2 regions of the Microbacterium sp. BDGP8 genome follow, and region 2 is predicted to be linked to the other one. Evidence: predicted binding sites of a transcription regulator. Region 2 holds the regulator's gene; the other holds the start of a gene.
The links. Region 2 encodes LexA, which represses DNA repair genes until DNA is damaged. Its sites were predicted from a motif close to TCGAACANNTGTTCGA; they were not measured.

Region 1: a site for LexA is predicted at 2,326-2,341, ahead of P6897_RS03430 (HNH endonuclease signature motif containing protein). Genes of this name have one in related genera too.

The regions. Positions count from the first base shown of each region.
Region 1 is NZ_CP120712.1:726,747-735,600, forward strand. It holds gene P6897_RS03420 (L-serine ammonia-lyase) at 1-195, shown strand, start outside; gene P6897_RS03425 (Hsp20/alpha crystallin family protein) at 346-771, shown strand; gene P6897_RS03430 (HNH endonuclease signature motif containing protein) at 910-2,292, opposite strand; gene P6897_RS03435 (MarR family transcriptional regulator) at 2,426-2,857, opposite strand; gene P6897_RS03440 (DUF2207 domain-containing protein) at 2,893-4,692, shown strand; gene P6897_RS03445 (hypothetical protein) at 5,006-5,338, shown strand; gene P6897_RS03450 (sodium:calcium antiporter) at 5,362-6,426, opposite strand; gene P6897_RS03455 (amidohydrolase) at 6,496-7,734, opposite strand; gene P6897_RS03460 (VOC family protein) at 7,758-8,192, opposite strand; gene P6897_RS03465 (hypothetical protein) at 8,333-8,461, shown strand; gene P6897_RS03470 (lytic transglycosylase domain-containing protein) at 8,558-8,854, opposite strand, start outside.
Region 2 is NZ_CP120712.1:1,081,908-1,090,761, forward strand. It holds gene hflX (GTPase HflX) at 24-1,541, shown strand; gene P6897_RS05110 (prolyl oligopeptidase family serine peptidase) at 1,661-3,589, opposite strand; gene lexA (transcriptional repressor LexA) at 3,691-4,356, opposite strand; gene P6897_RS05120 (LysM peptidoglycan-binding domain-containing protein) at 4,613-4,972, shown strand; gene P6897_RS05125 (histidinol-phosphate transaminase) at 5,044-6,129, shown strand; gene hisB (imidazoleglycerol-phosphate dehydratase HisB) at 6,126-6,731, shown strand; gene hisH (imidazole glycerol phosphate synthase subunit HisH) at 6,728-7,390, shown strand; gene priA (bifunctional 1-(5-phosphoribosyl)-5-((5-phosphoribosylamino)methylideneamino)imidazole-4-carboxamide isomerase/phosphoribosylanthranilate isomerase PriA) at 7,449-8,195, shown strand; gene P6897_RS05145 (SseB family protein) at 8,179-8,854, shown strand, end outside.

The DNA of each region.
Region 1 (8,854 bases), 360 kb from region 2:
CCGTGCATCGAGCGCAACGCGATCGCGGCGTCGACGGCGGTCACCGTGGCGCGACTCGCGTTGCGGGGTGACGGGCAGCATTACGTGTCGCTGGATGCCGTCGTCGAGACGATGCGCCAGACCGGGATCGACATGTCGCACAAGTACAAGGAGACGAGCGAGGGCGGTCTCGCGGTGAACGTCGTCGAGTGCTGAGAGGCCCTTCCGCGCCCCATCTTCGGGGCGCTGTTCGCCGTGCGAGAACCCTTGGCACTCGATGGGGGAGAGTGCTAATCTGGATGCAGTTGAGCCCATATGGCTCAACTTTCAGATCTCAACACGAAGCATCAGAGAAGGGAAAGATCGATGGCTACTTATGACCCGTTCCGCGACCTCGACCGCATCGCCTCGAGCCTCTTCGACACGCGCCGTGGCCCCCGTCGCATGCCGATGGACCTCTACCGTGACGGCGACCACTACGTGATGACCGCCGACCTGCCGGGCATCGACCCGGGCTCGGTCGACATCGACGTCGACGGCCAGCTGCTGACCATCCGCGCCGAGCGCACGCTCGCGAGCGGTGACGGAGTGAAGTGGATCACGCGCGAGCGTGAAGCCGCGAGCTTCCTGCGTCAGCTGAACCTCGGCCAGGGCGTCGACACGGAAGGCATCGCCGCGACCTACAACAACGGCGTCCTGACTGTGACCATCCCGGTCAGCGAGAAGGCCAAGCCGCGCAAGGTCGAGGTCACGACCGACGCAGCCGCGCCGGTGGTGCCGATCGAGAACTGATCGCGCAGATCCGCGTTCGCACGACGGGCGGCCGCAGCTCTTTCGGGGGCGGCGGCCGCCCTTTCGCGTATATCCCCCAGCGCCCGCGACCGATTCGAAGGCGCGCGATGCGCGCGCCCGACTGCGTGGCTGCAGCACTCAGAAGGGTGGCGGTTCGTCCGGCGGTGGTCCGCCGCGTGTCGCATCCGGTGGCGGGTCCGTGGTGGCGATGGTGAAGCAGACGGCCGGTATGGGTACGTCTTCGCGGTAGACCCGGCCGAGGGGTGAGGTCCATTCCAGGACCCCGCCGCCGATCTGCCTGACCTCCCACTTCGTGAATTGCTTCATCGAGTGGTGTCGTTGGCAGAGGTGGGCGAGGTTGAAGATGTGGGTGTGCCCGCCGAGGGCGTGATCGATCGTGTGGTCGATCTCGCAGCGGATCGCGGCTCTGCGGCATCCGGGGAACCGGCAGTGCTGGTCGCGCGCCATCAGGAGCTTCTTCATCGAAGCCGTGGGCCGGTAGGTGTCGATCTCGACCGGGGTGCGGGTGACGGGGGCGATGAAGAGCCGGTCCCACTCGCTGACCTGCCCGGCGAGCTCGCGTGCCGTGTCGGCATCGATCAGCGCAGCGCCCACGGCTTCGGCGGGGTTCTCGTCACGCCCCATCAACGTCTCGGCGGTGACCGCGACCTGAACGCGCGCTCGGATCGCCCCGAGCCCACCAGCCCGGTCGGCCCCGTAGGTCGGGTCGACCACGGGCGCCCCACCGAGCACCAGGTCACCGAGGATGTCGGCGCGCAGCTGATCCATCGTCCTCGTGTCGGCGGGCTTACCCGACCCAGCGGCATCCGCCCCGGCACCTTCCGCCCCGTCGCCCTCCGCCCGGGCGTCCTTCACGGACTGCCCCATCTGCGTCAGCCGGTCGAGCATCCCGGCGGCGATGACCGTCGGAAGGTTCGCGACGAGATTCGACATCCCATCCGACCCGTGGAACACCCGTACGCACCGCTCCGCCGCGGCGGTCTTGTGCCGGTCGGTGAACGTCTGCGGATGCAACCGGGCCGCCAACGCATCCAGCGCACCCCGCACCCGCGACGGCACGTCCCGCTCGCACACCGCGATCGCGGCTTCCGCGAACGAATCCCGCACCTCATTCGGAAGCCCCGCACCGACCCGCACGACCACATTCACGTGGCCACGTTCGATCCGCCGCTGCACCCACGCCTCGAACACCGCGGGATAGTCGTCGATGACGGTCATCGCATGGTCGATCTCACCCTGCAGCCGCCGATCCGTCAACCGCGCCATCCCGGCCGCTTCGGCCGCGACTGAACGCAACTCCATGTCCGACGCCATACCCCGCACCCCGTCGCGGCGCGCGTCGTGCAGGGCGGCGTGACCCAGGTCGGCCAGCGCCCGGGTGCGAGCGATGTCAGCGGCGTGAGAGAGGTCAAGGGCCTCCGCGTACCTCGCAAAAGCGAGCGCTTGCGACGGCGTGACGTCGTCGCGTCGCGCCTCGCCGCCCCCGTCACTCGCCGTCATGTTCCCATTGTGACGGCGGGTACGACATCCGAGTCGAACATATGTTCGGTTATCGAAAGTCAGGGCACCGTCCCGCCGGGGGAGGAATCGACATCGCGAGACGCCGCGCGACCCGCAACCCCGACCGCGGTCGTCAGGACAGACGTCGCAGCTTCGTCGTCAGCTGCTCGAGCTGCTCGAGCTCTTCGGTCGACAGCACCGACATCCGTTCGGCGATGGAGCGGCCGTGGGCGGCGGCGAGTCGACGAAACGCCGACATCCCCTCCGGCGTCGCCGTGAGCATTGCGCCGCGGCCATCCGTCGGGTCGCCGCACTTGGTGATGAGGCCGCGCGCGACCATCCGATCGACCAGGCGCGAGACGCTCGGCTGGCTGATGAGCATGTTCGCGGTGACGTCTCGCAGGCGAGCGCGATGGCCCGAGCCTCGCGCGACCGTCAGGAGCACGTCGTACTCGGCCTGGGTCAGCTCATCGCCGGCGAAGTCATTGCTGATGTCGTCGAAGATCTCGTGCTGCGCGCGGAAGAGGCTCTCCCACGCGGCAACGGCGCGACGACGATCGTTCATGGCGACAACTTTACTGCCCGCCTAAGCTGGTCGGCATGATGCGTCGCACCCGGGCGGCACTCGCGATCGTGGTCCTCGTGCTGATCACGGGCCTTTTCGGGCTGGCGGTCCCTGCCGCGGCATCCGCCGACGAATCCGCCGATCTCGACGCCTTCGTCTTCGATTCGCTCGCCGTGGACTACACCCTCAGTCGCGACGAGGACGGCACGGCCAGGATGCGGGTCGTCGAGACCTTCGTCGCCGATTTCGCCCAGTCCGATCAGAACCGAGGCATGCGCCGCCTTCTGCCCGAGACCTACAACGGGCAGCCGCTGCATCCGGAACTCATCTCGGTCACCGACGAGAACGGCGATGCCCGTCCCGTCGAGACCGACAGCGAGGACGGCACCCTCGGCATCCTGACGCGCGGGCCCGAGTACCTGCACGGGCCGAACACCTTCGTCTTCACCTACGACCTCGAGAATGTCGTGTGGGACTTCCCGGACACCGGGCTCGAGTTCTACTGGGACGTCAACGGCACCGACTGGAATCAGCCGTTCCGGCAGGTGACGGCCACCTTGCGGGTCGACCCCGCTATCGCGGACGCCCTCGCCGGCCGGCAGGCCTGCTATGTCGGCGAGCAGGACAGCACCACGCCGTGTCCCGAGATCGTCGCCTCACCGGACGGAACCGCGATCACCGCCTCGGCGACCGACCTCGCGCCGCACGAGACGCTCACTTTCGCCGTCGGGTTCGAGGAGGGCACGTTCGAGGTGTACGACACCGGGTTCCTGGCGTCGCCGCTCGGATGGCTCCAGTCCGGGTCGACGGCGCTGCTCGCCGGCGCCACCGGCTGGGCGCTGCGCAATCGCCGGCGGTACCTCCGCGACGAGCCCGGGCGCCCGACGGTCATCGCCGAGTACGCGCCACCGCGCCGCATCGATGCGATCGACGCGGCGGTGCTGTTGCAGAAGACGTCGAAGGCGATTCCCGCCGAGGTCCTCGAGCTGGCGCTGGTGGGCGCCATCCGCATCGTCGACGATGGGAAGAGCCGCTGGGGACGTGCGAAGCTGCAGGCGGAGCTCGTCGACCCTCGGGCCGCAGACGAGAACGGGCGCAGACTCCTGCGCGGCATGTTCCCGCATCACCGTCGTGGCGAGGTCTACCGCTTCGGCTCCTCCGACACCCGGCTGTCCACCGAGACCCAGCGGGCGCTGAAGATGGCCAAAGACAGTCTCCGCGGTCGCGGCATGTACAAGCCCGTGCCGGCGGGAGTGCGTGGCTGGCCCGTCGCCGCGTGGGCCATCGCGGCGGGTCTGGTCATCCTGTTCGGTGCGCTCGCGCTGAACGCTTACGTCCACCCCGCACTGCCCATCGTCGGCATCGTTCTGGCGACGGCGTCGTTCCTGGTGGTCGTCTTCGCGGTCGCCGGTGAGCCGCTGTCGGACACGGGGGCGGAGATCCGCGACCACCTGCGCGGGCTGGACCTCTTCATCCGGTGGGCCGAAGCCGACCGCATCCGGATGCTGCAGTCGCCGACCGGCGCTGAGCGCGAGCCGGTCGCAACGGACGACCCCCGGGAGACGCTCCGGATCTACGAGCGACTGCTGCCGTACGCCGTGCTGTTCGGCCGCGAGAAGGAGTGGGCTGCGCACCTGACGGCGCTCTACGGCGACGCGGGCATCGCGACGCCGGGGTGGTACGTGGGAACGGCGGCGTTCGATGCGTCATCGTTCGCGGCAGGTATCGGCACGCTGTCGTCGGCGGCATCGTCGTCGTCGTCGACCTCGGGCGGGTCGAGCGGGGGCGGGTCTGCCGGCGGGGGAGGCGGCGGAGGCGGTGGTGGCGGCGCCTGACGCGTCGTCACGCGCGGTCGTCACGCGCGGTCGTCACGCGCGGTCCGCTCTCGCGGCCGTAAGACAGTTGAGGGTCCGACCGAAGAGGCATTCGGTCGGACCCTCGTCCCTTTGCACCAAGAGTTTCCTGCAATCACATGCCGGTGGCTGCCACAGCAAAACAGCTACCGTGCGAGCACTCTATAACGGCGAGGTAACGACGAGCAAGGGTTTTCCCGTTATCTTTTCGTAATCATCGGAAACGCTGAGCCGGCACCTCGACGGCATCCGGTTTTCGGCCTCCGCAGTGCCGCGGGTCTGTCAGGATGAGCGCGTGCACGCCCACGGCCGAGACACCGCCAGCGGACCCTTCGTGGTCACGCTCGTCGTCGACCTGCCGATCGCCAAGCCCGATGCCCTCGAGACGATCGCCTTCGTATCGGACGGGGCGATCGAGAATGCGGGTACGGCCTTCCCGCGCGTCGGGCTGGGCCGGGACGTGTGGGCCGAGGTGCAGATCCCGAAGTTCGCCGACCCGCCGCCGCTCGCCGTCGACGTCTGCTCGGACGTGTCCTGGGATGTCGCGGCGACAGAGGCCGCGCGGTTGGCCGATGCGCTGCGGCGGGTCGGATGGTCCGTGCGGTCGCCGCGCTCCGACGAGGTCTGAGTCGCCCGCCCGTCGCGGTCCGGTCACGCGGCGACGGCGAAGAGCCCCGCGATCCCCGCGCCGTAGAGAACGAGCACGGTCAGCGAGTCGACACCCATCCCGGCGATCCGCTTCGCGGGCCGGAAGATGAGTCCGACGACGTAGACGAGCGTCAGCAGCGCGGCCAGCGCGGTGAGGTAGATGTCGGCTCCATTCGCCTGCGGCAGCACCGCCTGGCCCGAGATCAGGGTGGCCACGAGGAACAGCACGGGCAGGAACGCATTGCCGCCGAAGATGTCGCTCATCGCGAGATTGTCGTCGCCCTGACGGATGGCCTGCAGCCCCGTGGAGATCTCCGGCAGCGCGGTCGCGAGCGCGAGGATGGTCGCGCCGAACAGCACACCCGACAGGCCGATCTCGTCGGCGATGGCGTCGCCGACCCGCTCGAGCACGACACCGGCTCCGAGCGTCGCGAGCGCGGAGACCGCGAAGATCGCGACGACCGCCCCGGTGCTCATCGAATGATGCGGATGCCGCGGCTTGGCGCGCCGGTGGCCCGGGGTGTGTTCACTCGCACCCGGCGACGTGCCGTTCTCGTGCCAGGGGAGGTGCTTGCCGGCGCGCTGCACGAGGAAGAGCCCGGCGAGCCACAGCGCCGCGATGAGCACGACATCGGGGGTGACACGTGCGACGACGAGGTCGCTGGGAAGCTGGCTCCCCGCCATCACGACCGCGAGCACGGCGACCACGATCACGGCTTCGAGCACGAGGACGAGGGATGCGGCGCGATAGGTCAGCGGCCTGACCCCGCGACCGCGCTTGCCGAACAGGTCGAGGATCACCAGCACCACGGTCTGCAGCGCGATGCCACCCAGGATGTTGCCCACGGCGACTTCGAGGTTGCCCGCGATGGCGGCACTGACGGTGATGGCGATCTCGGGCAGGTTCGTGGCCACAGCGAGCACGATCAGCCCGCCGAACGCGCTGCCGATATGCCAGCGATCGTCGAGGACGTCGGTCGACTTCGAGAGCTGGATTCCGGCCACCCACACCACGGCGGCGGCAGCGGCGAAGACCAGGAGGAGCAGCCAGAGGGGCAGGTTCGACATCCCCTCAGTGCACACCCGAACCGGTGCGACGGCGTACCGCTTGCGTTCGCGGCCGGAATGGACTCCGGCTCAGCGGAGCCAGGTGGACCGGCCGAACCGCTCCCACCGCTCGACGATGTGCACATCGCCGTCGTCCGTGGTCTCGAGCACCGTGGTGCCGCCGATGACGACGTGCTCGACTCGCGACTCCACCGCGAGCGGGTCGCCCGACCACAGGACGAGATCGCCGTCGCGACCGGCCTCGAGGGCGCCGACGCGGTCGTCGAGTCGCAGGATGCTGGCCGGGTTCGTCGTGAGCGCCTGCAACGCGACATCCGCCGGGAGGCCCTCTCGCACGGCGAGGATCGCCTGCAGACGGATCTGGTCGATCGGCACCACCGGGTGATCGGTCGTGATGGCGACGGTGACGCCGGCCTCGGCGATCAGGGCGAGTGCCCCGATCGCCCGGTCGCGCAGCTCGACCTTCGAGCGCGAGGTGAGCATCGGCCCGAAGATGACGGGGATGCCCTTCTCGGCCAGGACGTCCGCGATCTTGTGGCCTTCGGTGCCGTGGTTCACGACGAGCCGGTAGCCGAACTCCTCGGCGAGCCGGATCGCGGTGACGATGTCGTCGTGACGGTGGCTGTGCTGATCCCACAGCAGCGTGCCGTCGAGCACCTGAGCGAGCGTCTCCTTGCCGAGGTCGCGCTCGAACGGCTCGCCCTTGGCCGCCGCGGCATCCCGCTTCGCGACGTAGTTCTGGGCGCCGACGAAGGCGTCGCGCAACACGGACGCGACGCCCAGGCGGGTCGAGGGCGTCTGCTTCTTGTCGCCGTAGACGCGCTTGGGGTTCTCGCCGAGGGCGGACTTCACCGACACGTTCTCGGCGATCACCTGCTCGTCGACGGTGCGCCCGCCCCACGTCTTGATGGCGACGGTGCGTCCGCCGATCGGGTTGCCCGACCCCGGCTTGATCACGACGGAGGTTACGCCGCCGCGCAGGGCGTCGCGGAACCCGACCTCGTCGATGTCGATGCCGTCGAGCGCGCGGAAGCGGGCGCCGTTGGGGTCGGTCATCTCGTTGGTGTCGTTGCCCGACCAGCCCTCGCCGTCCTCGTGGACTCCGAGGTGGCCGTGGGCCTCGACGAACCCGGGCAGAACCCAGCGCCCCGCGGCATCCACGATCTCGGCGCCGTCGGGCACGGGCGTCTCGGCCCCGCCGACGGCGGTGATCACGCCGTCCGTGACGATCACCGTCCCGCTCTCGATGACGGGCGCGGACACGGGGACGATGCGGCCGTTCACGACGGCGAGGATGCGGGGGGCCATGCCCTCGACCCTATGCCGGACGATCACTGAAGGCAGAACTCGTTGCCTTCGGGGTCTCGCATCTGCCAATACCGCTCGGGCCACGCACCCCACTGCTGTTCCACCAGCCGCACGACGCTCGCTCCGAGCCCGACGAGACGATCCTTCTCGGCATCCACGGCCTCGGCCGTCGCGCGGCGGGCACCGTCGACGGGTGCGACCGACACGTCGATGTGCAGGCGGTTGCGCCCCCTCTTCGAGCCGTCGGCGTGGTGGAAGTACAGGCGGGGTCCGCGGCCCTCGGGATCCTCCGCGAGACCTCGGCGGTCGAGATCGTCATCGGTCAGGCCGGCATCGAGCTGTTGCCGGCGCATGTCGTCGGGCCAGTCGAGGCGCGGATAGCCGAAGACGTCGGCCCAGAAGTGCGAGAGCGCCCGTGGGTCGTCTGCGTAGAAGGTGATGTTGCCGAGCCTGTTCATGGTGACCTCCTCGTCGCGACCGACGGTACTCCCGCCCTCCGACAGTGGGTACACCCGGTATCGCTGGACGGCAACGGGGCTGACCGCTCGCTGGCGACGTCGTAGCGTGAGCCACTCACGAACTGCAGGGAGGAACCACCATGAGCCTCAATGGAAACGTGCCCTTCGTCGCACCCGGTGAGATGCCCATCGACCCGATCGAGGAAGCTCCGACGCTCGAGGTCACGGCTGAGGACCCCCTCGACGAGGACCCCCTCGACGAGGACTGACCCCGCTCCGGAACGGCGAAAGCGCACGTCCGCACGGTCTCCCGCGCGAGCGGACCGTGCGGACGTGCGCTTTCGCGAACCGTCAGCGAGCGGTGATCAGTACCAGCCGACCGACTGCGAGTGGCCCCAGGCGCCGCAGGGCGAGCCGTAGCGGCCGGAGATGTAGCCGAGGCCCCAGCGAACCTGCGTGACGGCGTTGGTCTGCCAGTCGCCACCGGCCGAAGCCATCTTGCTGCCGGGAAGCGCCTGCGGGATGCCATACGCACCGCTGCCGCTGTTGTAGGCCTGGTAGTTCCAGCCCGACTCCTTGTTCCAGAGCGAGACGAGGCACGAGAACTGGTCCTGGCCCCAGCCGAACTCGCCGAGCATGTTGCTCGCGGCCTGCTGCGCGGC
Region 2 (8,854 bases):
ACGGGCATCCCGGGAAGAGAGTTATGACGCATATCACCACCCCCGACGGCGACGGCGACATCGCGGTGGACCCGGTCGATCGCGTGCTCGCGAGCGCGGAGACGCGCTCGTCGATCCGCGTCTTCGGCGGCGCGCAGGCGCTGCAGGATGAGTCGACGGTGTCGTACGGAGACACCGACGGCGACCAGTGGGATCGCGAGGAGCGCGCGGCGCTGCGCCGTGTCCCCGGTCTGTCCACAGAGCTCGAGGACGTCACCGAGGTCGAGTACCGACAGCTGCGACTCGAGAACGTCGTGCTCGTCGGCGTGTATCCCCAGGGGTCGCACGAGGACGCGGAGAACTCGCTGCGCGAGCTCGCGGCCCTGGCCGAGACCGCCGGTGCGGTCGTGCTCGACGGCGTTCTGCAGCGGCGACCGCATCCTGACCCCGCCACCTACATCGGACGCGGCAAGGCAGCCGAGCTGCGCGACCTCGTCGCCGCCGTCGGTGCCGACACCGTGATCGCCGACACCGAGCTGGCACCGAGCCAGCGGCGCGCCCTGGAGGATGTCGCGAAGGTCAAGGTCATCGACCGCACCACGGTCATCCTCGACATCTTCAGCCAGCACGCCAAGAGTCGTGAGGGCAAGGCCCAGGTCGAGCTCGCACAGCTCGAGTACCTCCTGCCGCGTCTGCGCGGATGGGGCGAGTCGATGAGCCGCCAGGCCGGTGGCCAGGTCGGCGCGGGCGGTGCGGGCATGGGCTCGCGCGGTCCCGGTGAGACGAAGATCGAGCTCGATCGGCGCCGCATCCGCACCCGCATGGCGCAGCTGCGCAAGCAGATCCGGGAGTTCGCGCCGTCGCGCGAGGCGAAGCGGGCCGAGCGTCGGCGCAACACGATCCCCTCAGTGGCGATCGCCGGTTACACCAACGCCGGCAAGTCCAGCCTGCTGAACCGGCTGACGAGCGCGGGTGTCCTGGTCGAGAACGCTCTGTTCGCGACGCTGGATGCCACGGTGCGTCGGGCCGAGGCCGCCGACGGGCGCGTGTTCACGCTCACCGACACCGTCGGCTTCGTCCGCAATCTCCCGCACCAGCTCGTCGAGGCGTTCCGGTCCACGCTCGAGGAGGTCTCGGGCGCGGACGTCATCGTCCACGTCGTCGACGGCTCGCATCCCGACCCCGCCGCGCAGCTCGCGACCGTCCGCGACGTGATGGGCGACGTGGGCGCTCGCGCCACCCGCGAGCTCGTCGTGTTCAACAAGGCCGACCTCGTCGACGACGATGCGCGGCTGCTGCTGCGCGGGCTCGAGCCGACGGCCCATTTCGTGTCGTCGCGCACGGGTGAGGGCATCGACGAGCTGCGCGCCGCGATCGAGGATGCGCTGCCGCTGCCGGCGGTGGAGGTGCGCGCTCTCGTGCCGTACGACCGTGGCGACCTGATCTCGGCCGTGCACGAGAGTGGCCACATCGTCGCCACCTCGCACGAGGAGGACGGCACGGCCGTGCACGCGCACGTCTCCGAGCGTCTCGCGGCTGAGCTCGCGCCCTACGCCGTCTGAGCCCGCGGTCGGCGATACACCTGCAGGCTCGGCGGTGCTGGTGAGCCCGCCGCGGATGCGGAAGGCCTCACCAGCACCGCCGGCCTGACAGGCGTATCAGCGCCAGGCGGTCGCCGGGCTCAGTCGAGCTCGATCGGCGCGACGCCGGGCGTGTCGAAACCGAACACCTGACCGAGGAAGGCCAGCTCGCTCTCCAGAGCGTTCACGATCGTCTCGGTCCGTCGGAACCCGTGCCCCTCGCCCGCGTACAGGACATAGGCGTGGGGCACGCCCTGCGCGACGAGTGCGTCGCGGATGGCCTCGGCCTGCGCCGGCGGCACGACCGCGTCCTCGTCGCCCTGGAGAAGCAGCAGCGGCACGCGGAACCCCTCGGCGTGGCTCAGCGGCGAGCGCTCGATGTACACGTGCTCCGCTTCGGGAAGGGGACCGATCAGGCCGTCGAGGTAGCGCGCCTCGAAGTCGTGGGTCTCGGCCGCGAGGGCGCGGGCATCGCCGACGCCGTAGCGCGAGACGCCCGCGCCGAACACGTCCGTGCCGACGAGCGCCGCCAACACGGTCCAGCCACCGGCCGACCCGCCCTCGATCGCGAGCCGTGACGCATCGGCGAGTCCGTCGGCGGCGAGGCCGCGTGCCGCCGCCGCGACGTCATCGACGTCGACGACGCCCCACTGGCCCTTCAGCCGTTCACGGTACGACCGGCCGTACCCGGTCGACCCGCCGTAGTTCACGTCGAGCACACCGATGCCTCGGCTGGTGAAGTAGGCCGCCTTGGCGTCGGCGGTGCCGCCCACGTGCGACGTCGGCCCGCCGTGCACCCAGACGAGGTACGGCGGCAGCTCGTCGGTCGGCGCCGTGACATCGGGGTTCGTCGGCGGATAGGCGAAGGCGTGCACCGGGCCGTGGGGACCCTCGGTGGTGATCTGACGGGCATGGGGGATCCATGCCTCGTCGATATCGGGGGTACCGCCGCGCACCGCTGTCGTCTCGCCGCTGTCGAGATCGACCAGCCAGAGCCCGCTCGCCCCGGGCATGGCGCCGCTCACGAGGGCGCGGCTGCCGCGGACGTCCTCGATCTGCAGTCGAGCGGTGGCGGGGAAGGGGAGAGGGATCGCGCCGCCGTCGCGGTCGATGATCACGAGCTGGTCCGAGCCGTGCGTGCGGACGGCCACGACGCGGCCGTCGTCGAGCGGCGCGTACCACCGGGTGCCGAGGACCCACAGGCCACCACCCGTGTCGGCGTCGGCGGGGGAGACCGCGACGGGTGCCGCGCCGGTCGCGGGGTCGACGCGATGGAGGTTCCAGCGCCCCGTCGGCTCGTCGAGCAGCAACAGCTGGCCGTCGGATGTCCATTCCGGCTGCAGCGCGGCCGTGCTGCCGCCGGCCACCTCGCGGACACGATCCGGGGCGTCGAGCTCGATGACACGGATGCGGGTGCGGTCCCAGGGCATGTCCGGGTGATCCCACGCCACCCACGCGAGCTGTGATCCGTCGGGTGACAGTGCCGGCTGAGCCACAAAGTCGCTGCCCCCGGCGAGCTCCGTCACTCCCGCTTCGTCGCCGCTCGCGGCGTTCTCATCGCTGCTCGCGCCGTCGATCCGCACGATGTGTCGTTCGGGAGTGCGCCCCGGGCGCTCGCGCTCGCGCACCGCGAGAAGCGCGCCGTGCTGCCAGCGGAGACCGCCGTAGTGGGTGCCGCTCTCCTCTGGGGTGAGCGCCTCGGGCTCGCCGCCCGGGCGGAGGCGTCGAATGCGCTGGTCCGACTTGTCGACGAAGAACAGCTCGCCGTCGTCGGACGCCGTCCAGGCGCCGCCGCCATACTCGTGCACACGCGATCGCGCGTTCCCGGGCGCGGGGAGGACGACCTCCACAGAATCGTCGCGGCGGCGGCGCATGACGGCGACGCGACCGGCCTCATCGGGAAGGGATTCGCCCCACCAGATCTCATCCCCGACAAAGCGCGCGCCGTCGAGGCGCAACGAGGACGCGCTGGCCCACGAGGCGGTCAGGGGGGAGGGCCAAGAACCGTACGGGAGTTGCTGCTGCGACATACCGTCACGCTACGCGAGCGGATCCGGGTCGTGCCGGACGACGGGAGGGGATGCCGCCGAGTCGCGGCATCCCCTCCCGCAGTTCCGTCGGTGCGGCGAGGTCAGACCGTGCGGAGGACGGCGACGACCTTGCCGAGGATGGTGGCGTCATCGCCGAGGATCGGCTCGAACGCCGAGTTGCGGGGGAGGAGCCAGGTGTGGCCGTCGCGCTGACGGAGCGTCTTGACGGTGGCCTCGCCGTCGAGCATGGCCGCGACGATCTCGCCGTTGTCGGCGGTCGCCTGTGCCCGCACGACGACCCAGTCGCCGTCGCAGATGGCGGCGTCGATCATGGAGTCGCCGACGACCTTGAGCATGAACAGCTCGCCCTTGCCGACGAGCTGACGCGGCAGGGGGAAGATCTCCTCGACCTGCTGGTCGGCGGTGATCGGGACGCCCGCCGCGATGCGGCCCACGAGCGGCACGAGGGCGGCGTCGCCGAGGGCGGGCGCGGCGTCGGCGGGGTTCTCGCCGGCCGTGCCGGGGAGGTCGATGAGGACCTCCATCGCGCGGGTCTTGCCGGGGTCGCGGCGGAGGTATCCGCTCAGCTCGAGCTGGTTCAGCTGGTGGGTGACGCTCGACAGCGACTTGAGGCCGACGGCGTCGCCGATCTCGCGCATGCTCGGCGGGTAGCCGTTGCGGGCGATCGCGTGCTGGATCACCTCGAGGATCGCGAGCTGCTTATCGCTCAGATTCTTGCGTCGTCGCGTCTGCGGCTTCTCGCTCATACCGCCGGTCTCCTGTCGTCGCGCCCCGTCCCCGACCCGATGTCGGAGGTTCATGGTGGGCTCTCGCTGTCGAAAAGGTAGCCCGATCCGACAGCGACATCACGGAACGCTCCGCGTGTCTCTTCGATCGGTCTCCGATTTCGGTGGGTGGTTGACACCACACAATATCGAAGATACGTTCGGAACCGAAGTTCGCACCCGTCTCTCCCGGCCGAGAGGCGGGAGCGAATCTTCCTACCGCTCCCGAGGAGATGTCATGACCACGATCGATGCCCGCTTCGCACCGGCCCCCCGCACCCGTCTGCGCCTGACGCGCCGTGGACGCCGCGTCATCGCAGCGATCGCCGCGCTTCCCGCCGTCGTCGCCGTCACCGCTGCCGTGCTCTCCGGCGGGGGAGCACTCGCGTCCAACGAGGCGGGCGCGCCCGAGGGGTCGTTCACGACGGTGACCGTCATGTCGGGCGAATCGCTCTGGTCGATCGCTGAAGAGGTGGCGCCGGCCGCCGACCCCCGTGACGTCGTCGACGCCATCATCCGGCTGAACGCCCTCGGCTCTGGTCAGCTCGAGGCAGGCCAGACACTCGCCATCCCCGCCGAGTACGACGCCGCGAGCTGAAGCCCGCCGTCTTCGGCGCAGAAGCTGGGGTGCGGCCACGCCGGACTCGGACGCGGCCTAGCATGGGTGGGATGAGCCCGAGTCTGGATGATCTGCCCCTCAGAGACGATCTGCGAGGCCTCACCCCGTACGGCGCCCCGCAGGCGCCGCTTCCGGTCGCGCTGAACGTCAACGAGAACACGCATCCCGTTCCCGAAGAGGTCGCAGACGACATCCTGGATGCCGTCGCCCGTGCCCTGCGCGACGTCAACCGCTATCCCGACCGCGAGTTCACGCACCTCCGCGAGTCCTTCGCCGAGTACCTCGGTCACGGCCTCACCCCCGATCGCATCTGGGCCGCGAACGGATCGAACGAGGTGCTGCAGCACCTGCTCCAGGCCTTCGGCGGCCCGGGGCGCACCGCCATGGGCTTCGGCCCCACGTACTCGATGTACCCGCTGCTGACGCGAGCCACCGGCGCGCAGTACGTCGCGGGCACGCGCGGCCCCGACTTCACGCTCGACCCGGCCTCCGCCGCGGCACAAGTCTCCGAACTACGCCCCGACGTCGTCTTCCTCTGCGCGCCCAACAACCCGACCGGCACGCCGCTCGGTCTCGACGTCATCGAGGCGGTGTACGACGCCACCGACGGAATCGTGATCGTCGACGAGGCCTATCAGGAGTTCGCGCCGCGCGAGAGCCCCTCCGCGCTGACGCTGCTCGGCGAGCGGGAGCGCCTGGTCGTCTCGCGCACGATGAGCAAGGCGTTCGCCTTCGCCGGTGCGCGCGTCGGCTATCTCGCCGCCGACGCGACCCTCATCGACGCTCTGCGTCTTGTCCGCCTGCCGTACCACCTCAGCGCCCTCACGCAGGCGGCCGCGACAGCCGCGCTGTCGCACTCGTCGACGATGCTCCGGATGGTGGACGAGATCGTCGCGCAGCGCGATCGGATGTCGGCGACGCTCGATGCCCTCGGGTACCACGCCTACGAGAGCTGGACGAACTTCGTCCTGTTCGACGGGGTCGACGACCCGCGCGCCACCTGGCAGGCGCTCTACGATCGCGGCATCCTCGTCCGCGACGTCGGCATCCCGCACAGCCTGCGCGTCAGTGCCGGTACGGAAGACGAGACGACCGCGTTCCTCGAAGCACTGGCGTCGATAGACTCGGAGGCATGACCAGCCCCCGAACGGCCAGCATCCGTCGTGCCACGAGCGAGTCGAGTGTCGAACTCGAGCTCGACCTCGACGGGACCGGGATCAGCACGATCGAGACGACCGTGCCGTTCTTCGATCATCTGCTGACGGCGTTCGCGAAGCACTCGCTCACCGACCTGACTGTACGCGCGACGGGCGACACGCACATCGACGCGCACCACACGGTCGAGGATGTGGCGATCGTGCTCGGGCAGGCGCTGCGCTCTGCGCTGGGCGACAAGTCGGGCATATCCCGCTACGGCGATGCGCTCGTGCCCCTCGACGAGGCGCTCGCGCAGGCTGTCGTCGACATCTCCGGGCGTCCCTACCTCGTGCACACGGGAGAGCCCGAGGGATACGAGTACCACCTCATCGGCGGGCACTTCACGGGGTCGCTCGTGCGGCACACGTTCGAGGCGATCGCGTTCAACGCGGGCCTGACGATGCACGTCCGCGTGCTCGGCGGACGCGACCCGCACCACATCGCCGAGGCGGAGTACAAGGCCTTCGCCCGTGCCTTCCGGCAGGCCAAGGCGCTCGATCCGCTCGTGCACGGCATCCCCAGCACGAAGGGCGCCCTATGACCGAGGGTGACACGACCGGACGCGCGCCGCTCGTCGCCGTCCTCGATTATGGCTCGGGCAACATCCACTCGGCCGTCAAGGCCCTCTCCGCCGCGGGTGCGGACGCCCGACTGACGTCCGATCGTGGTCTCATCCGCGATGCGGACGGTCTTCTGGTTCCCGGCGTCGGTGCGTTCAGTGCGGTCATGGCCGCCCTGCGCGAGAGCCGCGGCGACGAGATCATCGAGCGGCGCCTGGCCGGGGGGCGCCCGGTGCTGGGCATCTGCGTCGGCATGCAGATCATGTTTGGCAACGGCGTCGAGCGCGGCGATGACACCGAGGGCCTCGGGCAGTGGCCGGGCACCGTCACCGAGCTGCAGGCACCCGTGCTGCCCCACATGGGCTGGAACACCGTGCGCGCGGGCGCAGGGTCGACGCTGTTCAACGGTCTGGAGGACGAGCGCTTCTACTTCGTGCACTCGTACGGTGCCCAGGACTGGAGCCTCGAGGTCATGAAGCCCTTCGCCGAGCCCGTGCTGACCTGGTGCGACTACGGCGCGCCCTTCCTCGCGGCCGTCGAGAACGGGCCGCTCTCGGCGACGCAGTTCCACCCCGAGAAGTCGGGGGCCGCCGGCATCCGTCTCCTCGCCAATTGGATCGGTGCCCTACCGCGCCACTAGTCTCCCTCTGGTGCGCTCGCGTGGACGAGCGTGCATCCCGACCCACCCCTGGAATGTGATGAACGACTTCGCGTCCACCCCCGAACTGATCCTCCTGCCCGCCGTCGACGTCGCCGACGGGAAGGCCGTGCGCCTGACCCAGGGCGAGGCCGGCAGCGAGACGACCTACGGCGACCCCGTCGACGCGGCGCTCGCCTGGGCCAAGCAGGGTGCGCAGTGGATCCATCTCGTCGACCTCGACGCGGCCTTCGGCCGGGGCAACAACACCGCCGTGCTCCGCAAGGTCATCAAGCAGGTCAAGGGTGTGCAGATCGAGCTGTCGGGCGGCATCCGCGACGATGCGACGCTCGAGGCCGCGCTCGAGAGCGGTGCGACGCGCATCAACCTGGGCACTGCCGCGCTCGAGAACCCCGAGTGGGCCGCCGATGTCATCGGCCGCTACGGCGACGCGATCGCGGTCGGACTCGATGTCCGCGGCACGACGCTCGCCGCCCGGGGCTGGACCCGCGACGGCGGCGACCTGTGGGACGTCCTCGAGCGTCTCGAAGACGCCGGCTGCAGCCGATACGTCGTCACCGACGTGACGAAGGACGGCACGCTCCAGGGCCCGAACCTCGAGCTGCTGCGCGAGATCACCTCGCGCACACCCAAGCCCGTGGTCGCATCGGGCGGTATCTCGAGCCTCGACGACATCGCCGCGCTGCGCGAGCTCGTGCCGCTGGGCGTCGAGGGTGCGATCGTCGGCAAGGCTCTCTACGCCGGCGCGTTCACGCTGGCCGAGGCGCTGGATGTCGCCGGAGACTGACGACGGCTGCGGCCACGCCGCCGACTCGGCGGGCGTTCCCTGGGAGGGGCGCAGCTTCGAGTCGAACCCTCACGCCGGTGACGACGGCTCCGCCGATCCCGCGCTGCTCGCGGCGCTCGAAGCCTTCCGCGCGGGGACCGGTGACGCCGTGGCGGTCGTCGAGGCGTATCGCGCGGCGCGGCTGCTGATCCCGCTCGTGCCCGAGAAGGGCGACGAAGGGGTCGGGCCGACGGGGCTGCGTGTCGACAAGACCCAGGAGCTGTCGATCGTCACGGTCGCGGCTCCTGACGGTCGGCGCGTTCTGCCGGTCTTCACGTCGGTGGCCGCACTCGCGCGGTGGGATGCCGTCGCGCGTCCGGTTCCGGCCGACGGGGTGCGCACGGCGATGGCGGCGGCGTCCGATGACACCGACCTGATCGTGATCGACCCGGGCTCCGAGACCGAGTTCGTGCTGCGACGCCCCGCCGTCTGGGCGATCGGACAGGGACTGCCCTGGGAACCGGCGCCCACCTCGCCCGAGGTCTTCACCGCTCTCCAGGCCAGCATCGGGGGAGAGCTCGCGGTGCTCGACCTGTCGGTCGCGGCGGGTGATCCCGCCGCCCGGATGCGCGGCCCCGAGCTGATCGTCCGGCTTCATCTCATCGATGGGCTGGATGCCG